Regions from separate parts of the Bradyrhizobium sp. 172 genome, predicted to be linked through region 1. Evidence: predicted binding sites of a transcription regulator. Region 1 holds the regulator's gene; the other holds the start of a gene.
The links. Region 1 encodes LexA, which represses DNA repair genes until DNA is damaged. Its sites were predicted from a motif close to TGTTCNNNNTGTGTTCNG; they were not measured.
Positions count from the first base shown of each region.

Region 2: IVB07_RS10005 (UvrD-helicase domain-containing protein) is a predicted target of LexA. The motif match lies at 4,454-4,471, and genes of this name have one in related genera.

Region 1 covers NZ_CP064701.1:3,786,485-3,793,717, forward strand. Annotated here, with positions in the region: partial or broken gene IVB07_RS18280 (ComEC/Rec2 family competence protein) at 1-1,204, shown strand, start outside; gene IVB07_RS18285 (hypothetical protein) at 1,343-1,777, opposite strand; gene lexA (transcriptional repressor LexA) at 2,272-2,973, opposite strand; gene glp (gephyrin-like molybdotransferase Glp) at 3,150-4,361, opposite strand; gene IVB07_RS18300 (hypothetical protein) at 4,600-4,791, opposite strand; gene IVB07_RS18305 (HAD family phosphatase) at 4,959-5,585, opposite strand; gene IVB07_RS18310 (alpha-hydroxy acid oxidase) at 5,600-6,733, opposite strand; gene IVB07_RS18315 (S41 family peptidase) at 7,038-7,233, shown strand, end outside.
Region 2 covers NZ_CP064701.1:2,107,899-2,115,131, reverse strand. Annotated here, with positions in the region: gene IVB07_RS10030 (SulP family inorganic anion transporter) at 110-1,777, shown strand; gene IVB07_RS10025 (hypothetical protein) at 1,784-2,146, opposite strand; gene IVB07_RS10020 (FAD-linked oxidase C-terminal domain-containing protein) at 2,197-3,621, opposite strand; gene IVB07_RS10015 (thioesterase family protein) at 3,709-4,215, shown strand; gene IVB07_RS10010 (DUF1328 domain-containing protein) at 4,221-4,394, opposite strand; gene IVB07_RS10005 (UvrD-helicase domain-containing protein) at 4,636-7,233, shown strand, end outside.

The DNA of each region.
Region 1 (7,233 bases):
CGCAAAGGTCGTTCTTCATGACGGCGGTGGTGCTGATCGCGGTGATGGTCGATCGCCGCGCCATCACCTTCCGCACGCTTGCTGTGGCTGCGCTGATCGTGCTGGCGGTCGCGCCGGAAGCGCTGGTGCATCCGAGTTTTCAGATGTCGTTTGCGGCAACGCTCGGCTTGGTCGCACTGGTGCAAATCGGCATGCCCAATTTGTTTGCCTCGCCGGACAATTCGGCGACTGCGCGCATTGCGACTGGGGTGGGCGCGAGATTGCGATGCTGTTCATGGCTTCGCTGATTGCGGGACTTGCGACCACGCCCTATGCCGCCTTTCATTTCCACCGTGTCACGCCGTTCGGCGTGCTCGCCAATCTCGGCGCGATGCCCGTGGTCTCTGCGCTGGTGATGCCGGCGGGGCTGTTGGGGCTGCTTGCTGCGCCGTTCGGGCTGGACAGCGTGTTCTGGTGGCTGATGGGGATTGGCATCGAGTGGATGGTCGCGGTCTCGCGCTGGGTCGCGGCCTTGCCGGGCGCGGTGGGCCGCATCCCGGCGTTCGGGATCGCGCCGCTGATCGCGGCGAGCCTGGGAATCATTGTGCTCGGCTTGTTGCGCACGCCGCTGCGCTGGTCCGGCGCCCTGGTGCTGCTGGCAGCGATCCTCTGGGGACTGTCGGCGCGGCAGCCCGACATCCTGATTGCCGGGGATGGCGCGAGCGTCGCGGTGCGGGGCAGGGACGGATATCTGCACCTGATCAGGACGAACAAGGACGGCTTTCTGCTCAAGGAATGGCTCGCTGCCGACGCCGATCCGCGCGATGCGGGCAGAGCCTCGCTTGCCGATGGCGTGTCCTGCGACGAATCCGGCTGCGTGACGCCACTGGCCGACGGGAGGCTGGTCGCGCTGGCACTGCGCGTCGACGCTCTCGCAGACGATTGCAGTCGGGCCGCCCTGGTGGTGACGACTCGTCCCGCGCCGCCCGATTGCGCGGCGATGGTGGTCGATCGGCAGCGGCTCGCCAGCCAGAGCGCGCTGGCGCTGACGCAGCGTGGTGACGGTTTTGTGGTTCAGGCAGTGAGGGCGAGAGGCACGAGCCGCCCCTGGTTGCCGGCCGGCGCCGGCGAGGGTGATTTCGACGGCAGCCTCGCGCCAAAGTCGACCGCGCCTCGCATCAAGGACGCAACGCCGGCGGACACCGACCTGCAAGCCGACGATTGATCTGATGGTGCGGAGCAACGCAGTGGTTCGGTGCGTCCGTTCGGATTCGCGGGGCGCAAACCACACCATCTCGCCGGCCACGGCCGGCGATGGCGATTCAATCCTGACCTCCGACCTCGTAGCCGGAGGGCGGCTCTGTCAGCCGATCGGCAGGTGCGTGACGGTCGGCTGCCTGTCGGCGGTGATCTGCGCCTTGTGCTCGCGCTCGGTGACCGACTGAGTCACCGGCAGTTGCAGCACCGTCGCGCGCTGGCCTTCGACGAGCTGCGTCACCAGCACGTATTTGCCGTCGGGGAATTCGATCGCATCATGATGGCGGTCGGGAACGTGCGGATCGATCTTGCCGAACTTGCCGACGCGGGAATTGATGGTGCGCGTCCAGATCCAGCGATTGTCGTAGCGGACGTCGTCGGCGAAGGCGAGCTCCGTCCCCGGCAGCAGGCAGACGGCGACGGACGGATCGGCTGCAGAGGCGAAGCCGCGCGTCGAGGTGCCGCGGAAGCTTGTCGTGACGATCGTCTCGCCGACTTCGGCGGGGCGCGACGCGACGGCATGTAGGCTGTAGTCACACATCGGGTGCTCCTCATGCTGGGATAGCAACCCGCGTCTCTTATCGAGGCGCAGGCCTCTATCAGAGTGGAAGCACGAACGCTGTGCTTGGTTGTGGGCAAATCTGCGGCTGGCTTCCGCAAGCCGCGATCACATTATCTTTCCCGAATTCAATAGGAACAAAGCTCGCCGCGATGCATTCGGGAGGCGCGTACGCGAACATTGCCAACTTGGCTGCAACGGCCGAACTTGACCGCTGGTCGCTGTTTCCTCGAACAACCGAGCCGCGAAGCGGTGCTGCTTGAAGCGGTGCTGCTTCGTCGGCGTGGCGAGGAGCCAGCGTTGGAGGAGGGGCCGGATAGTCTGTGCAGAACCAGAAAGGCTATCCAGCCGGAGCGGACGATGATCCGCTCCAATCTCTGACCGGCGATGCCGATCGGAAGCGCGCGAGGCGCCAAGCACCTCCGGCATGAAGTGCTTCCGATATGAAGTACTGCCGATAGAAAGGACTCCCGGTATCAGTACTTCCGGTAAAGCCCGATCAGCTTGCCCTGAATCTTCACCCGGTTGGGCGGCAGGATGCGGACCTCATAGGCCGCGTTGGCGGGCTCGAGCGCGATCGAGGCGCCGCGACGGCGGAAGCGCTTCAGCGTCGCTTCCTCGTCGTCGATCAGCGCCACCACGATGTCGCCGGTATCGGCGCTCTCGTTGCGCTGGATCAGGGCCATGTCGCCGTCGAGAATGCCGGCTTCGACCATCGAGTCGCCGCGCACTTCCAGCGCGTAATGCTCGCCCGAGCCGAGCATGTCAGGCGGTACGCTGATAGTATGGCTGCGGGTCTGCAACGCCTCGATCGGCGTGCCGGCCGCGATGCGGCCCATCACCGGCACCGCGACGGGACGTTCGCCCTCGTCAGCGGGCAGGCTCGCGCTCGCACGCACCTTGCCGAGATTGCCCTCGATGACGCTCGGCGTGAAGCCGCGGCGGCTGCCAGCGGCTGCCTGGAGCTCCGGCAGCTTGATGACTTCAATCGCACGGGCGCGGTTGGGCAGGCGTCGGATGAAGCCACGCTCCTCGAGCGCCGTGATCAGGCGATGGATGCCCGACTTCGAGCGCAGATCGAGCGCATCCTTCATCTCGTCGAAGGAGGGCGGCACGCCGCTTTCCTTCAGACGTTCACTGATGAACCGCAGAAGCTCGTATTGTTTGCGCGTTAACATCTCGACCAAAGTCCCCCGGTTGATGTCGTCCGATTCCGAGACGCTGAATTCGGCCATAAGCCGCTGCATGCTCGAAACAAATCATGAACAGACACTATATGTTCGATACATGTTCCGCAACTGCTTAATTTACCGTGAACAGAGCAAAGTGCGCGGAACGCGCGTTGCGGGGGCGCTCAGACGGGGAGCCGCAACACTTCGCAAGCCGTGCCGGCTTCGGCCTTCGGCGCGAATGGTGCGCGGACGAGAAGTACCTGTGCTGCAGCGAGATTCGCAAGCAGCGAAGAGTCCTGATGATTGACGGGAACAACGACGCGTGTGCCATCGTCACGCTCCTCAAGATGCGCGCGCAGATAGTCCTCGCGCTGGTCGTTGGCGCCGACGTCGCGGCCGAGCACGGCGCGTTCACGGCGATGGTGAATCACTGAACGGCCCGACAGGGCGCGAATCAGCGGCACCATGAACAGGAAAGCGCACACGTAGGACGATACGGGATTGCCCGGCAGGCCGATCACACCCATTGCGCCGAGTCGCCCGTGCATCATCGGCTTGCCTGGCCGCATCGCGATCTTCCAGAACGCCATCGCGATGCCTTCGTCCCGCAGTGCCTGCTGGACCAGATCGTGGTCGCCGACCGATGCGCCGCCGGTCGTGATCAGGACGTCGGCGCCGCTCTCGCGGGCGCGGCGGATGCCGGCGGTGGTGGCCTCGAGCGTGTCGGCGGCAATACCGAGGTCGATGGTCTCGGCGCCCTCGCTGCGGGCGAGCGCGTGCAGGGCGTAGCCGTTGGAATAGACGATCTGGCCGTGGCCGGGCGTGGTGCCCGGCATCACCAGCTCGTCGCCGGTGGCGAGAATCGCGACCTTCGGACGCCTGACAACGGCAAGGTGCGGATGATTCATCCCGGCGGCGAGCGCGAGGTCTCGCTCGGTCAGACGGCTTCCCTTGCGCAGGAGCACGTCGCCCTCGCGGAAATCGACGCCGGCGGGGCGGATGTGCCGGCCGGCGATCGCGGCTTCCTTGATCGTGATGCGCTTGCCGGCGGCGACCGTGTCCTCCTGGATCACGACGGCGTCCGCGCCAAAGGGAATGACGCCGCCGGTGAAGATCCGCACGGCCTCGCCGGCTCCGACCGTCCCCTCGAACGGTCGGCCCGCTGCGACTTCGCCGATGACGGTGAGCTCCGAATCGATCGTCGCGGCGTCGGCCGCGCGCACCGCGTAGCCGTCCATCGCCGACATCGCTTGCGGCGGCTGCGTGCGCCGCGCCACGACGTCACGCGCGAGCACGCGATGGTAGGCCTCGTCGAGGGAAATCATTTCTTCCGGCAGCGGCTCTGCACCCGCCAGCACCGCGGCAAGCGCGTCAGAAACCGGCATCAAGGCCACGGCGAAAACTCCTGCTCGGCACGTTCGGGCGAATGTTCCGCACGTCTTCTAGCCGAGCGCAGGCGCAGAGGCAAAAGCGGCTGAGCAGGCACAGTCATCCCGCCCCTTCACATTGTTCCGGAAGGCAGGATCAAGCGCGTCGCGGCATGATCCGAAGGAGGTCACAGATCGGCAGGAGAGTGGTCATGGAAGCGACGAAAATCATGGCAAGGCGAGAACGCGCCATGGCCTGAATCGATCAGCTCCCTGCCTGCCCGGGAGTTACGTCGGGCGCCTTGGATCCCTGATCCTTGTCGGGCAGCGGGTCGGCTTGGGATTTCAGGTCGGCGGCCTTGCTCACAAGCTTGGCGGAAAGGTCCGAATCTGAAGTTGTCCTCGCGAATTCAAGAAGAAGAGAGGCCTGCTTGGTGAGGTAGGTTTTGCCCAGCACGATGATGCATCCGTCCGTAGAAGTCCCAACGGACTCTAAGAGTCCGGAAGGCGGTATTCCGTTCCCGGAACTCTGTATAAAAATGTACAAAGTGATCCGGTTCCTCAATTTTTCAAAATTGGTCCGTCGGGCCGTGCCGTCGTGGGTTTCGCGACAACGGACCGTCGTCAAATGCCCAATGCCTTCAATGCGTTCCCGACGTCACGCGGCGAGGTCACATGCACCGCCGTCAAGCCGCGCGCGCGCGCTCCCTCGATGTTTTCGGCAAGATCGTCGAAGAACACGATGCGCCCGGCGGGCACGCCGATCGCCGCAACGACGTGGTCGAAGGCCTCCGCATCCGGTTTGCGCAGGCCGATGCTGGACGACAAATACAGCTCGCGGAAATGGCCGAGGAGGTCGGCATATTCCCTCGAGAAATGGTCCACGTGCGGCCGGTTGGTGTTGGAGAAAGCATAGAGCGGCATCTGTTTCGCTGCGCGCGGCAGCAGCTCGGCGATGTCAGGCATTTCGCCGGCGAAAATCGCGTTCCAGCCTTCCAGGAACTGCGCATCCGAAATGCCGATTCCGAGCGAGGCTCGCAATGAGGCGAAATAGTCCTCATCGCTGATCTTCCCCATCTCGTGCAACCGATAGGCTTCGCTGTCCCGCACATAGCGCGCGACGATGGCTTCGGGCTTGCAGCCGGCATGTCCCGCCCAGCAGGCGATCGCCTTGGAGAAATCGATATCGAGCACGACGCGGCCGAGATCGAACAGGAGCGCATCCGCGCTGCCGGGAGAGAGCGATGTCACCTGCGTCCTTTCACTCAGTATCGATACGGCTCGTGGTCGAACAGCGGAAACGCGCTGAACACACTCGGCGCGTTGGTTGCGGTCGCCTGGTGCAGGCAGGATTTGTTGACCTCGGCGAACGAGGTCGCACCCAAGAGGCCGAGGCAGCGCAGCACTTCGTCCTCGAGCAGTTCCAGCATGCGCGCCACGCCGGCTTCGCCGGCCGCCGCCAGCGCCCAGCATTGCAGCCGGCCGATGCCGACGAGGTCGGCGCCCGCCGCGATCGCCTTGACGATGTCGGTGCCGCGACAGACACCGCCATCGACCATGATCTTGGCGCGGCCGTTCACGGCGTCGACGATCTCGGGCAGCACGTGCATGGCGCCGCGACCGTGATCGAGCTGACGGCCGCCATGGTTGGAGACGTAGATCCATTCGACGCCGTGATCGATCGCGATCAGCGCGTCCTCTGGCGTCGCGATGCCCTTGAGGATCAGCGGGATCTTGAACTTGTCCTTGATCATCTTCACCGTCCGCCACTCCAGACCCTTCTGGTAATCGCCCCCGGTGGCGCGCAAGCGGCTCTCGCGAACGTAGCGCTTGGCGATGTCACGTTCGCGGCGGCTGTAGTGGGCGGTGTCGACGGTCAGGCAGAAGGCGGCGTAGGCGTTCTTCTCGGCCCGGCTGACGACGTCGGCGACGAAGGCGTCATCGCCGCGCACATAGAGCTGGTAGAGCCGCAGCGCGTCGGACGCAGCTTCGGCGGTCTTTTCTAGGCCGGGCTCGGACACCGAACTGAGCATGTGCGCCGCACCGAAAGTGCCGCAGGCGCGTGCCACGCTCGCCGCACCATCCGGATCGAAGATCTCGAGCGCGCCGACCGGGGCGAGGACCACGGGCAGGCGCATCTTGCGGCCGAACTGTTCGACCGAACCTGTAACCTTGCGAACATCGCGCAGCACGCGCGGGCGGAAAGCGATCTCGTCCAGCGCCATGCGGTTGCGACGCATCGTGGTCTCGGTCTCGGCCGCGCCGACGATATAGTCCCATGCATTCTGGTTGAGGTTGGCGCGGGCTTTCCGGATGAATTCATGCAGATTCTGGAACGGCTCGGTGCTAGCGCCGAGCTCGACGTTCCTTTCCGGTTGGATGCGGGGTGCTTCGTTCATTGTTATCCTCCCGAGAATTTGAAGCCTTCCCTGATCGCCTAACCCGTCCGGGGCGCCAAAACCATCCTAAAATGGCATGGCTGCGAGGCGCGGGCCGGCCGGCCGACCCCCGCGGCGCACGAACCGGTCCTGCAACGTTGCCGAAAGTTTGGGTCCGGACCAACCGATTTTTACGGTGTACCCGCCGGCGTGGCATCCCGGCCTTGAAGAAACCAGAATGGTATTGTGAGAAGCAGGCTGGATCGCCATTTGCATGGCGGCTCCCAGCCCCACCGAACCGCGAAGCAAAAAGGCCAGCCTATCCATGCGGAAAACCCTGCTGTTTCCACTGGGCGCGCTCACCGGAGCGTGTCTGACCCTTTTGGTAGCCAGTCCGCACGGCGGCGTATGGGCGGCACGGGCGGCAGCGAGCGCGGATGACGCCTATTCCAAGCTCAATCTGTTCGGCGAAGTGTTCGAGCGGGTGAAGGCGAGCTATGTCGAGAAGCCTGACAATGCCA
Region 2 (7,233 bases), 1.7 Mb from region 1:
GCCCTGCGGTGTCGCACGATATACAGGCGAGGCCGGCAACCCCATGTTTGCCGACGACCGGCAGCTGTGGTCTGGTCGACCAACGGAACACTTCGGGGATTCGCTGCTGATGGCGCAGGACGCTCACACCGCAACATCATGGCCGCTGTTTCGCTCACTCGCGTCCTATTCGCTGCCGGGCGATTTGATGGCCGGCCTGACGCTCGCGGCAATCGCGATCCCAGAGCAGATGGCCACGGCGCGGCTCGGCGGCTTCGCGCCGCAGATCGGCTTCTTCGCCTTCATGGCGGGATCGCTCGGCTTTGCGATGCTCGGCGGAAACCGCTTCCTGTCCTGCGGCGCCGATTCCACGATCACGCCGATCTTCGCCGGCGGGCTGGCGGCGCTGGCCGCCGCCGGCTCGCCTGAGTATCAGGGCCTCGCGATCGCGCTGGCACTGATGGTCGGCGCAATGATGCTGGCCGGCGGCGCCTTCCGCCTCGGCGGCATCGCCAATCTCTTGTCCGTGCCCGTCATGGTCGGTTTCCTCGCCGGCATCTCCGTCCACATCATCGTGTCGCAATTACCGGGCGTGCTGGGCCTGGACTCGCCGAACGGGCCGACGCTCGATCGCATCGGTGTGCTCGCAAGCGAGCTCGGCCGCACCAATCCCTTCACGCTATGCATCGGCTTCGGTGTGCTGGCCGTGGTCTTCGTCGCCGAGAAGATCAGCGCAAAAATTCCGGGCGCGCTGATCGGGCTCGTCGCCGCGACCCTGGCCACGATCGCGCTCGGCCTCGAGAGCAAGGGCGTCAATGTCGTAGGCCTCGTGCCGGGGACGCTGCCGCGGCCGACCTTCCCCGAGCTTGCACCGGAGCAATGGGTCCGCCTCGTGCCGCTCGCCTTTGTCATCACGGTCGTGGTGATGGTGCAGACCGCGGCGACGACGCGCTCATTCCCGTCCGATCCCGACAAGCCGGCCGATGTCGATCGCGATTTTCTCGGCGCGGGCGTAGGCTGCGTACTGTCGGGCCTGTTCGGCGCGTTTCCGGTCAACGCCAGCCCGCCGCGGACGGGCATTGTCGCCGAGACCGGCGGACAATCGCAGCTCGCGGGTCTCGCCGCCGCTGCGATCGTGCTGGCGCTGCTCGCGTTTGGAACGGGATTGCTGCAGCACGTTCCAGACGCAGCCCTCGGCGGCATCCTGCTGTTCGTCGCGCTGCGCATCATCCGCGTGAAGCAGATCGTCACGATCTATCGCCAATCCCCCAGCGAATTCCTGCTGATCGCCGCCACCGCCGCGCTGATCATCGTGCTGCCGATCCAGCAAGGCGCGTTCCTCGGCATCGTGCTGTCGCTGCTGCACGGCATCTGGAGCACGACGCGCGCGCGGCTGGTCGAGTTCGAGCGCGTGCCGGGCACCACGATCTGGTGGCCGGCACATCCGCACATCGCCGGCGAGCGCATCGCCGGCGTCGCCGTGCTCGGGCTGCAGGCGCCGCTGTCCTTCCTCAACGCGCCCGGCTTTCGCAGCGACGTGATCAAGGTGCTCGGCACGATGCCGCCACAGCTGCTGGTGCTGGAGGCGAGCGGCATGGTCGAGATCGACTTCACCGCCGCGCAGATCCTGCTGGACGTGTTCAGGGCGTGCAGCGAACAGGGCGTCACCGTCGCGCTGGCCCGGCTGGAATCAGTGCGCGCGCAGGACGCGTTCGAGCGGTTTAGATTGTTCGACGCCCTGCCGAGAGAGCGTGTCTTCCACAGCGTCGACGAGGCCGTGCGGAAGTTGGCGCGATAACTGGGCTCACTGCGCCAATGGCGGGTGATCGCGCTGGATCGTTTCGCGGATCCAGCTGGCATGGATCGCGCGAAACAGGATTTGCGCCGTCTTGAGGTCGTTCGCCTTCATGCAGAGATCGACGATGCGACGGACTGCGTCGTCGCGCATCAGTCCATCCGAGATCTTCATCGCGATTTCCATCGCGACTTTCGCCGCGCGCTCGTAGCGCTCGCTGTCGCGCTTGTCGCTGCGCGCGCTACCTGCCGCGCTCGCCGCAGCGGCGTCACAGATCGCACGGATGCGCTCGGCGGCCTCGATGTCGCCGAGCGGCCGTTCGATCGCTTCGTCCCAGACGTCCTGACGCGTCTTGCGCGCGAACCACTGCATTGCCTGCTCCGTGGTGAGGGAGCGAGCATAAACGGCGGCCACGCCGCGCGCTACGCCTCCGGTACGATCTTCCCGGGATTGAAGATGTTCTGCGGATCGAGCGCCTTTTTCAGCGCCCGCATCGCGTCGATCGCCTCGGGGCCGAGCTCCGCCTTGAGGTATTTCTGCTTGCCCTGACCGATGCCGTGCTCGCCGGTGCAGGTGCCGTCCATCGCCTGCGCGCGCTCGACCAGCCGATGCATGAACTCCTCGCCGCGCGCCATCTCGTCGGCATCGTTGGTGTCGCAGACCAGCGAGCAGTGGAAATTGCCGTCGCCGACATGGCCGACGATCGGCGACAACAGGTTGAGGCGCTTGAGATCTTCCTCGGTCTCGCCGACGCATTCGGCAAGCCGCGAGATCGGCACGCAGACGTCGGTCGCGACCACCCCGATGCTGTCGCCGGGCCGCAGCGCTTTCACCGACCAATAGGCGTCGTGCCGCGCCTGCCACAGCTTTGTGCGATCCTCCGGCTTGGTGGTCCAGGAGAAGTCGCCGCCGCCGCAATCCCTGGCGATCTCGCCGAAGGCCTTGGACTGTTCGGCGACCTCGATCTCGCTGCCGTGGAATTCCATCAGCAGCAGCGGCGTTTCGGGCAGGGTCAACTTCGAATAGGCGTTGCAGGCCCGCACCTGCGCGGCGTTGAGCAGCTCGATGCGCGCCACGGGAATGCCGGTCTGGATCGCCAGGATCACGGCCTGACACGCCCCGTGCACGGTCTCGAACGACACCGCTCCGGCCGCGATCGTATCGGGGATGCCGCGCAGGCGGATGGTCAGCTCCGAGATGATGCCGAGCGTGCCCTCGGCGCCGACGAACAGATGCGTCAGGTCGTAGCCGGCGGATGATTTCTTCGCACGCGTGCCGGTCGTGATGATCTCGCCGTCGCCGCGGACCACTTTCAGCGCCAGCACACTGTCGCGCATGGTGCCGTAGCGCACCGCATTGGTGCCGGAAGCGCGGGTCGAGGCCATGCCACCGAGGGAAGCGTCCGCGCCGGGGTCGATCGGGAAGAACAGGCCCTGGTCGCGCAGATGCTCGTTGAGCGCCTTGCGGGTCACCCCGGGCTGGATCACGCAGTCGAGGTCCTCGGCATGCACCGCGAGCACCTTGTTCATGTCGCGCAGGTCGATGCAAATTCCGCCGGCGGGTGCGTTGACCTGGCCCTCGAGCGAGGTGCCGGTGCCGAAGGCGATGACAGGCACGCCGTTTTTCGCGCAGATCCGCACCACGTCCTGGATGTCGGCAGTCTCCTGCGCCATCACCACGCCGTCCGGCGGCTGGTTCACGATCCATGTGGTGGTATGGCCGTGCTGCTCGCGGACGGCTTGCGAGGTGATGAGGCGGTTGCCGAACCGCGCGGCAAGTTGCTCCAGCGCGCTCGCGAGGGCTTTCGGCGCCGGCCGCGGCGGATTATTGGTGATGGTCGTACCCACGGACGTTCCTCCCGACGAGACGAACCGTGGCAAAGGACATCTCACCGGTCAAGTCAAGCGACCGGACGCATAGCTGGGGAAGGACACATGCCGGAGACTGCTGCCACAACGATCGAGGGCGTGCCGTTCCGCTCGTCAATCATGCAGATCGAGCCGCAATGGATCGACTACAACGGCCACCTCAACATGGCCTATTACAACGTGATGTTCGACCGCGCGATCGACCAGATGTGGCTGACGCTCGGGATCGGACCGGGCTACATGAAGGAGCGCGGCGGCTCGACCTTCACCGCCGAATGCCACGTGCGGTATTTGCGCGAAATCCACCTCGACGATCTCGTGCAGGTCTCGGTCTGGCTGCTGGAAGCCGACGACAAGCGGCTGCACACCTTCCAGGAGCTGCGGCACGCGACCGAAGGATGGCTGTCCGCCACATCGGAAAACATGTCGCTTCACATCGACATGGGCTCACGAAAGGTGGCGGCTTTTCCCCCAGACATCCGTGAGCGCATCGCAGCGGTGGTCAAGGCCCACAGCGCCGTCCCGCGGCCCGAGGGCATCGGCCGGAACGTGGCGATGCCCTCGAAGCGGTAAGCGCGCTAAACCCTGTTACGACCCCGTGCCAGTCCGACAACGGCCGAGACCAGGAACAACACGACTGCGATGAAGAAGATGATCTTGGCGATTTCGATCGACGCGCCGGCGAGGCCGCCAAAGCCCAGGATACCGGCGATCAGGGCGATAACCAGAAACGTAACTACCCAGCTAAGCATGATCCGAACCTCTGTTTCGATGTCTGTCTGCGATCGGCGCGGCTGACGCGCCTCACTTGCAGAACCAATGGCCAACTCGGAACAATGGTTCCGGGCCGCTGAAGCCGGAAATTCGCCTGACCGACAGGAACAAATTGGCTTTCGGCGCACGTGGAAAACCCCTGTCCGCGGCCCCATATAGGGACCAATCCCTGTTAAGAAGGCTCCCCTTTCACCACCCCGCGGTGCCAACGTGGGGCAAATGATTCGCATGACCGAGCCGAGCAAGATCACGTCCCAGAGCGTCCCCGACCACCAGCCCGCAGCCGGCGGCATCGCCGCGCGTGCGCGCGCCTCGGTAGGCCCGCAATACCTGTCCGGGCTCAATCCGGAGCAGCGCGAGGCTGTGGAGACGCTGGACGGGCCGGTTCTGGTGCTGGCCGGCGCCGGCACCGGCAAGACCCGCGTGCTGACCACGCGCATCGCCCACATCCTGAGCCAGGGCCGCGCCCGCCCATCCGAAATCCTGTCGGTGACCTTCACCAACAAGGCCGCGCGCGAAATGAAACATCGGCTCGGTCAGATGCTCGGCCATGCCGTCGAAGGCATGCCGTGGCTCGGCACCTTCCACTCCATCGGCGGGCGCATCCTGCGCACCCACGCCGAGCTGGCGCAGCTCAAGTCGAACTTCACCGTGCTCGACGTCGACGATCAGGTCCGACTGCTCAAGCAGCTTCTGCAAGCCGACAATATCGACGACAAGCGCTGGCCGGCGCGCATGCTGGCCGGGCTGATCGACGGCTGGAAGAACCGCGGCCTGACGCCGTCGCAGGTGCCGTCGGGCGAAGCCGCCGTGTTCGCCAACGGCAAGGGCGGCAAGCTCTATGCGAGCTACCAGGAGCGGCTGAAGATCCTGAACGCCGCCGATTTCGGCGATCTGCTGCTCGAGGACATCCGCATCTTCCGCGAGCACCCGGATATCCTGCGGCAGTACCAGCAGCGCTTCAAATTCATCCTGGTCGATGAGTATCAAGACACCAACGTCGCTCAATATCTGTGGCTGCGGCTGCTGTCCCAAGCGCCGACTTCTTTTGCCTCTCCCCGCGTGCGGGGAGAGGTCGGATCGCCCGGCAGCGCAATTGCGCGCCCGAGCGATCCGGGTGAGGGGGACTCTCAGCAAGCTGAGCTCGTGGAGGCAGCCCCTCATCCTGACCTTCTCAGCGTGAGCGAAGCTCGTCGCGACCCCGCAAGCGGGGAGAAGGAGCAGACGCGCCACGTCAAAAACATCTGCTGCGTCGGCGACGACGACCAGTCGATCTATGGCTGGCGCGGCGCGGAGGTCGACAACATCCTGCGCTTCGACCATGATTTCCCCGGCGCCAAGGTCATCCGCCTCGAGCGCAACTACCGCTCGACGGGCCACATCCTCGCCGCCGCCTCGCACCTGATCGCCCACAACGAGGGCCGGCTCGGCAAGACGCTGCGCACCGAGGACCAGGACGGCGAGAAGGTCACGGTAACAGGCTCTTGGGATTCGGAAGAGGAAGCCCGCGGCATCGGCGAGGAGATCGAGCAGATCCAGCGCCAGGGCGACAAGCTCAACGAGATCGCGATTCTGGTGCGCGCTTCCTACCAGATGCGCGAGTTCGAGGACCGCTTCGTCACGCTCGGCCTGCCCTATCGCGTCATCGGCGGCCCGCGCTTCTACGAGCGCGCCGAGATCCGCGATGCACTGGCTTATCTCCGCGTCATCAATTCACCGGCCGACGATCTCGCCTTCGAGCGCATCGTCAACACGCCCAAGCGCGGCCTGGGCGATGCCACCGTGCAGATGCTGCACGATCACGCCCGCAAGCGCCGCATCCCGCTGTTCGAGGCGGCGCGCGCGGTGGTCGAGACCGATGAGCTGAAGCCGAAGGCGCGCGGCTCCTTGCGCGACGTCGTCGCCCAGTTCGACCGCTGGCGCGCCCAGCGCGAGGTCACCTCGCACACCGAGCTCGCCGAGATCGTGCTCGACGAGAGCGGCTACACCGAGATGTGGCAGAAGGACCGTTCGGCGGACGCCGCGGGTCGGCTCGAAAACCTCAAGGAGCTGGTGCGCTCGATGGAGGAGTTCGAGAACCTGCAAGGGTTTTTGGAGCACATCTCACTGGTGATGGACCGCGACAGCGGCGCCGACGAGGACGCGGTGTCGCTGATGACGCTGCATTCGGCCAAGGGGCTGGAATTCGACAACGTGTTCCTGCCCGGCTGGGAGGAAGGCCTGTTTCCGAGCCAGCGCACGTTGGACGAACAGGGCCGCGCCGGCCTCGAGGAAGAGCGCCGGCTCGGTCATGTCGGCCTGACCCGGGCCCGCCGCCGCGCCAAAATCTATTTTGCCACCAACCGCCGGATCCACGGCACCTGGTCGACCACGATCCCCTCGCGCTTTCTCGACGAACTGCCCGCGGCCAATGTCGAGATCACGGAATCCAAGGGCGGCTCGGCCTGGGGCGGCACCGGCGGCTACGGCGCCTCCCGCTTCGACGACATGGAAGCGTTCGGCTCCACCTATTCGACCCCGGGCTGGCAGCGCGCCCAGGCCAATCGCAATCGCGGCGGCGGTGGCGGCGGCAATGGCGGCCGCGGCAGTTTCGAGGAACAGGCCTCGTCGTTTTCGTCCCAGTCGTCCTCGCCCGATTTCGGCAGCTTCTCCTCGCGCCGCCGCGGGCCGCTGACGATCGAGGGCGAGCTGGTGGCCAAATCCACCGGCACGACCTCGGAATTCTCCCTCTCCGACCGCGTCTTCCACCAGAAATTCGGCTATGGCCGCGTCACCAAGATCGACGGCAACAAGCTCACCATCGCCTTCGACAAGGCG